One region of the Chenggangzhangella methanolivorans genome, then DNA from elsewhere that is predicted to be linked to it. Evidence: predicted binding sites of a transcription regulator. Region 1 holds the regulator's gene; the other holds the start of a gene.

What was found. The regulator PhoB, encoded in region 1, activates phosphate uptake and scavenging genes when phosphate is short. The targets are predictions, from matches to a motif close to TGTCATNNANCTGTCAT.
Region 2: a site for PhoB is predicted at 1,720-1,736, ahead of ACFOWB_RS04380 (alkaline phosphatase). Genes of this name have one in related genera too.

Annotation. Positions count from the first base shown of each region.
Region 1 covers NZ_JBHRXS010000003.1:148,148-151,552, reverse strand. Annotated here, with positions in the region: gene pstB (phosphate ABC transporter ATP-binding protein PstB) at 1-473, shown strand, start outside; gene phoU (phosphate signaling complex protein PhoU) at 491-1,201, shown strand; gene phoB (phosphate regulon transcriptional regulator PhoB) at 1,246-1,947, shown strand; gene ACFOWB_RS01100 (type 1 glutamine amidotransferase) at 2,091-2,804, opposite strand; gene ACFOWB_RS01095 (M48 family metallopeptidase) at 2,819-3,405, opposite strand, start outside.
Region 2 covers NZ_JBHRXS010000003.1:842,900-846,304, reverse strand. Annotated here, with positions in the region: gene ACFOWB_RS04385 (YkvA family protein) at 1-247, shown strand, start outside; gene ACFOWB_RS04380 (alkaline phosphatase) at 296-1,639, opposite strand; gene ACFOWB_RS04375 (hypothetical protein) at 1,811-2,170, opposite strand; gene ACFOWB_RS04370 (hypothetical protein) at 2,475-2,774, shown strand; gene ACFOWB_RS04365 (calcium-binding protein) at 3,164-3,405, shown strand, end outside.

The DNA of each region.
Region 1 (3,405 bases):
CGTTCCCGAAGTCGATCTACGAGAACGTCGCCTACGGCCCGCGCATCCATGGCCTCGCCAGGAACAAGGCGGAGCTCGACGAGATCGTCGAGTCCTCGCTCAAGAAGGCGAGCCTGTGGAACGAGGTGAAGGACCGCCTTAACGACACCGGCACCGGCCTTTCGGGCGGCCAGCAGCAGCGTCTGTGCATCGCCCGCGCGATCGCGGTGAGCCCCGAGATCATCCTCATGGACGAGCCCTGCTCGGCGCTCGACCCGATCGCGACCGCGCGCGTCGAGGAGCTGATCGAGGAGATCCGACGCAACTACACCATCGTGATCGTGACGCATTCGATGCAGCAGGCCGCGCGCGTCTCCCAGCGCGTCGCCTTCTTCCATCTGGGCATTCTGGTCGAGACGGGCGAGACGGAGAAGATCTTCACGAGCCCGAACGACAAGCGCACCCAGGACTACATCACCGGCCGGTTCGGCTGAGTTTCAGGAGGAGAGCCATGTCGCTCGCCGACAACCACATCGTCTCGTCGTTCGACGACGACCTCAACCAGCTCGCCGACAAGCTCGCCGAGATGGGCGGGCTCTGCGAGAAGCTCGTCGGCGAGTCCGTCGACGCGCTCGTTCGCCGCGACATCCCGCTCGCCCGCCGCGTCATCGAGTGGGACCGCGCGATCGATCGCCTCCAGCATGAGATCGAGGAGCGCGGCATCATGACGATCGCGCGCCGCGCGCCGGTCGCGATCGACCTCCGCCAGGTGGTGGGGGCGCTGCGCATCGCCAACGATCTCGAGCGCATCGGCGACCTCGCCAAGAACATCGCCAAGCGCGTGGTCGCGCTCGACGGCCAGTTCCAGCCGCCCAAGCTCGCCGGCGGGGTTGCGCACATCGCCGACCTCACGCTCGCGCAGCTCAAGGAGGTGCTTGACGCCTACACCCGCCGCGACGACAAGCGCGCGCTCGAGGTGTGGACGCATGACGGCGAGATCGACGCGCTCTATAACTCGCTGTTCCGCGAACTCCTCACCTATATGATGGAGGATCCGCGCAACATCGGCTTCTGCGCGCATCTGCTGTTCTGCGCCAAGAACATCGAGCGCATCGGCGACCACGCCACCAACGTCGCCGAGACGGTGTATTACGTCGTGCACGGCGTCCCGTTGACCGAAGACCGGCCCAAGGCCGACCTCGTCAGCGCGGACTTCGACTGACCCTCGCGACTTCGACCGACTGACCTCAGGAGAGGCCTGGCCGCATGAACCCGCGCGTGATGATCGTCGAAGACGAAGAGCCGCTCACCATGCTGCTCCGCTACAACCTCGAAGCCGAAGGCTACGAGGTCGACAGCGTTGCGCGCGGGGACGAGGCCGAGGTGCGCCTTTCCGAGGCGACCCCCGACCTCATCCTGCTCGACTGGATGTTGCCGGGGGTCTCGGGGATCGAGCTCTGCCGGCGCCTGCGCGCCAAGCGCGAGACCGAACGTCTGCCGATCATCATGCTCACCGCGCGCGGCGAGGAGGGCGAACGCATCCGGGGCCTGGCCACCGGCGCGGACGACTATGTGGTGAAGCCCTTCTCGGTTCCCGAGCTCGTGGCGCGGGTGAAGTCGCTGCTCCGGCGCACCAAGCCCGAGCACGTGTCGCGGACGCTGAAGGCCGGCGACATCGAGCTTGACCGTGAGAACCGGCGCGTGCGTCGGCAGCTGCGGGAGGTCCATCTCGGGCCGACCGAGTTCCGTCTGCTCGAGTTCCTGATGCAGTCCTCCGGCCGCGTCTTCACGCGCGAGCAGCTGCTCGACGGCGTGTGGGGCCGGGACGTCTATATCGACGAGCGCACCGTGGACGTCCATGTCGGGCGGCTGCGCAAGGCGCTGAACCGCGGCCGCAAGCCCGATCCGATCCGCACGGTGCGCGGCGCGGGCTACTCGTTCGACGAAACGTTCTCTCGCGCGAGCTGAGGGTCTTCGATCGTCCCTGAAGCGCCGGTCGTCACGTCGGCGACAGCCGGGAATGCGTGGCGTTCTAAGCGAGCGCCACGCCCAGCCGCATACCCGCGCGAAGGCGCGAGAAGACGGCTCCCGCCGGCGCGAAACAATTGTTGTTAGCCGGCGATTTTTGTCAGATTGCGGTCGAGCGCAGCCGCGGTTTCGCGAAATGCCGGAAGTAGCGGCGTGACTTCCCCCGCGAGATTCTCCGCGCCGTCCGGACCAAGCGCCTTCTGCAGGCTCGCCCAATATTCGGGAATGCGCCGCCAGTCCGCCACCGTCTCGGCGACGATCTCGGGATGGAACTGGACCCCGTAGGCGTTCGCCCCGACCCGCATCGCCTGCACCGCCGCCGCATCGTTCGAGGCGAGCGCGACCGCGTCTTCCGGGAGGCGCGTCACCTCGACGCCATGCCACTGGAACGTCTGGACGCGCTCGGGCAGGCCGGCGAACAGCGGGTCGGCGCGCCCCTCATCGGTCAGGCTGACGTCGCCGAGCCCCACTTCGGGCGAGGCCATCATCTTCGCTTCGCCGCCGAGCGAGACGGCGAGGAGCTGGTGGCCGAGGCAGATGCCGAAATAGGGCCGCTTCAGCTCCGCCACCCAGCGCCGGATCGCGGCCTTCTCGGCGACGAGCCAGGGGTGCTGGTCTTCCTCCCAGACGTCCATCGGGCCGCCCATGACGGCGAGCAGGTCGAAGCCCTTGAGCGGCGGGATCTCGTCGCCGGCGTCGAGCTCGACCGTGGTCCACTCGACGTTCCGGTCGCGCCAGAATTCCCGGAAGGAGCCCGGATGCTCGACCTCAAGGTGCTGGAAGACGAGGACGCGCATGCCGGTCGCTTCCTTCAGCCGTAGCGGTGCAGCGCGGCGCCGTGCGCGCGCAGCCACGCCTCGGCCCGCTCATAGTCGGGGAAGAGCCGCTCGACATTGGCCCAGTAGCGCGGCCCGTGGTTCATCTCGCGGCGGTGCGCCACCTCATGGGCGGCGAGATAGTCGAGGACATAGGTCGGCGCGAGGATCAGGCGCCAGGAAAAGGCGAGGTCGCCGGCCGCCGAGCACGAGCCCCAGCGGCTGGTCGTGTCCTTGATGACGATCTTGCCGATCGTGACTCCGAGCGCCGCCGCGTGGCGGCCCGCCGCCTCGACGAAGGCCTGGCGCGCCTCGCGCTTGAGAAAGTCGGCGACGCGGCGCGGGGCGTGCTCGGGCAGGCCGTAGACCGCGATCTCGGGCTCGCGGCCGCGCTGGCCGGGCTCGATCCGGACGAGGCCGCGCATGCCGGGGCGAAGCGAGATGCGATGCGCGACGCCGCGCAACGGCACGATCTCGCCCGGGGCGAGCGGCACCCGTTCGGGAAGCCGCGCCAGCCGCTGCTCGATCCAGCCGACATGGCGCTCGACGAAGTCGCGCGCGGCCGCCTCGGCGGTGCGCGAGG
Region 2 (3,405 bases), 690 kb from region 1:
CTATGCGCTCTCGCCCATCGACCTGATCCCGGACTTCATTCCGGTGCTCGGCTATCTCGACGATCTGCTGATCGTTCCGCTCGGCGTCATGCTCGCGATCCGGCTGATCCCGGTCGATCTCATGGCCGAGTATCGCGGGCGCGCCGCGGGGCTGGAGCGCCGGCCGCGCAGCAAAGCGGGCCTCGTCATCGTCCTCGCGGTCTGGGCTGTCGCTTCGGCCGCGCTGATCGGATGGTTCGTCTGGTAGGTCGGCGGCCGGGCGCGAGGCCCGGCCGCCGGTCATGCGAGGCGGGGCTTACTTGCCCTGCAGGATGTCGAACAGGTCGGTGTGGTCGGTGGTGCCGAGGATCTTCTCGGCGCCCGGGCCCTTGGCCCAGATCGGCACGACCGCGCCGGTGTGCTGCTGGCTCGGGGGCGTGGCGACCGGGCCGGGACCGCCCGCGGTGCCGTAGGTGATCCGCATCACCTGACCGTCCTTGGTGATCAGGTTGTCGGAATAGCCGGTCGGGTCCCCGGTCCCGGTCGAGTCCTCGGCCACGATCTGGCTCGTGTGCGAGTGGTCGGCGGTGACGATGATCAGCGTGTCAGGATTTTCTTCCTGGAACTTGAGCGCGACGCCGATGGCCTTATCGAACGCCACCGTCTCGCCGATCTGGCCGCAGGCGTTGGCGGCGTGGTCCTGCTTGTCGATCGAGGCGCCCTCGACCTGCAGGAAGAAGCCGCGCTTGCCGCCGCTCAGAAGCTCGATCGCCTTCTCGGTCATGAGCTCGAGCTTGGGCTGGACCTTCGGGCGGTTGTCGGTGTCGCACTTGTGCTTCTCGACGCCGGCGCCCTGGATGGCCTGCGGGCCGGTCCATTCGGTGGTCATGTTGCCGCTCGCGAACAGGCCGAGCACCGGCATGTCGGAGGACTTCAGCGCGTCGAGATCGTTCTTGGTGTAGATGAGCTTCTGGCCCTGGCGGGTCGCCGACTCCTCGACCGTCTTGCCGTCGTCGGAGCCGCCCGCGATCTTGCCGCCGGTCGCGTCGAAGCGGGCTTTGCCGCCGCCGAACACGACGTCCATCTGGTGGTCGACCATCTGCTCGGAGATCGAGCCGAGGCCGCCCTTGGCCTTCGTCTCGGTCGGGCAGAGGGTCATGTTGGCCGGCGCCTGGCAGCCGCGCAGGCTCATCTTGGAGGCGAGCACCGCCGGGGTGGCGTCGGTGATCTCGGCGGTCGAGACGTTGCCGACGCGCTTGCCCTTGGCCTGGAACACCTCGAGGATCGTCTTGTAGTTCTTGCCGGGCACGTTTTCGGCCGTGCTCGGTCCCTGCGAGATGCGCTCGTCGATGGTCTTCTTGCCGGTGGCCCACATGGTGCCGGTGGCGGCCGAATCCGGCGCGTAGTCCGGCAGGTAGGTCGGGCCGTCGCCCGGCTTCAGCGACCAGGTGGTCTGGAAGCCGGTGTGCGTGAGCTTGTCGAAGTTCAGCTTGTTCTTGACGCCCTGATAGTAGCGCGCCGCCGTCACCTCGGAGACGCCCATGCCGTCACCGATGAAGAGGATCACGTTCTTCGCCGTTTCGGCGGACTGAGCGGCTCCGACGCCGAGCCCGAACAGCAGCGCGGCGCCCGAGGCCGCGGCCAGCAGACCGTTTCGCATCCGGTGAGTTCCGAAGGAGGGTTTTCGCGACGTCCCCGGCCCTCCCGGCCCGGCGAACACGAAACCGTTATCCATCGTTCACAACCGACTGATGACGGTTCCGTGATCGCTCGCCGCCGCGAGCGGAAAGCGCAGGGCGCGCCAGAGAGACAGGCCGGCGATCGACCCTGATCAGTCTCCGAAGCGGGCGGCCAGACTTGCGAGATACATCCGGTGACCGGCGAGCGTGAGGACCAGCCCGTCGACGTCCGCGCGCGCATAGCCGCGAGCCACGAGATCCGGATAGAGGGCGCTGTCGGCCAGGCTTTCGACCTGGGAGCTCAGGATCGCGCCCAGGGCGGCGGCTTCTTCTGACGACAGAGGCTCGACAGGCGTCATGACGCGACCGGAGGTTGCGCTTATGCTGTGACGATAATCATAAGTCTGTTTCCTGCGCAATGTATTTTGACGTCTTGCGATGTGGCGAAAACGCTCGAAGACGGCGAGAAGATCGCGCGCGTGATGATTGGGCGCGATGTTCAGTCTTCGCACAGAAACGGCGGCGATCGCGGCGGGACGGACGCCGTGGGAGAGAGCGACTCACGCCTTTGCGACCGCTGCGGTCCGGCGCCCGGAATGGTTTTCAAAAGGTTAACGTTTCGGCCCAGGCATATGCATTTTTACATAGCCAAGAGACCAACGGGAACGACTTTAGTCGACGAATACTTAGGCGATTGAATCGAGCACAACTGATTCTCGCGTGTAGTGAAAATTTTCTGCGGCTTATAGTTGATTTCGTGATCGAACGCTCATATGGCTATTTGAAGGCGCATCACCGCGTCTGAGGATCCTCATCATGAGGAATTCACTAAACGACGAAATTGTTTTCGCAGATGCGAAGGTGATCGACGCCAGCGAAGCTGTAAGCAATCAGATCGCATTGATATTCCGACTTAAGAAGAGCGGTCTTGATATTCAATCGAGTGAGTCGGACCTCGATCGAATGTGCCAGGAGCTGAGGCAGTGGCAAGAATACAGAACACTTCTGTTTATCCGTAAGGGGATGCTGGACGGCCCTTCGGATCACAGAAAGACGCCTCCGCCGGCCGAAGGCGAGTTCTTCGGCGAGATCATCACGCAAGCAAGTTTTAGATGAGGGGGCGGCGTAACTCGGAAAGCGACTGTCTGCCGTCGAAGAAATACGTCGCCGGGCCAGAGCCGAAGGACGCGCGGACAATCTAGAGAAGAACGCGTTCCTATCGAGCGCCTGACCTTGCCGACATCTTTCCATAGTGACGGGCGCGGCGGACAGGACAGCTTAGCAGTATACGACTTTCGACACATAGACGATCAGAATAAAATACCTCGTGCAAAATAGAAACGCCCACATATAAATGACTAAATCCATATAGTTGTAATTATCGTTGATGGTACAGCTTTTCGTTTCATTCATAAATCAGCTGATAGGTTTGTTACGCGGACCGATGAATGCTCGCATATTGCTGTGACGGTCCGATGCTGACTTGTCGCTGAAAGGAATGGCTTATGGAACGTCAAAGTCTTTCGCTTGATGGACTGCTGGATGGCGTCGTCGACCTTCTTGACGATCTGCTTGGCGGCGATCTCGGAGACGTCGTCAAGGACCTCTCTCCGGGCGACCTGATCAAGGACCTGGGCAAGACGCTCGAAGCCGCATTGGGCGGCGGAGACTCCAAGCTTCTCGACAGCCTGCTCGACAACAAGGTCATCGATCCTCTCAAGCTTCAGGAGGTCCTCAACGGCGGGGA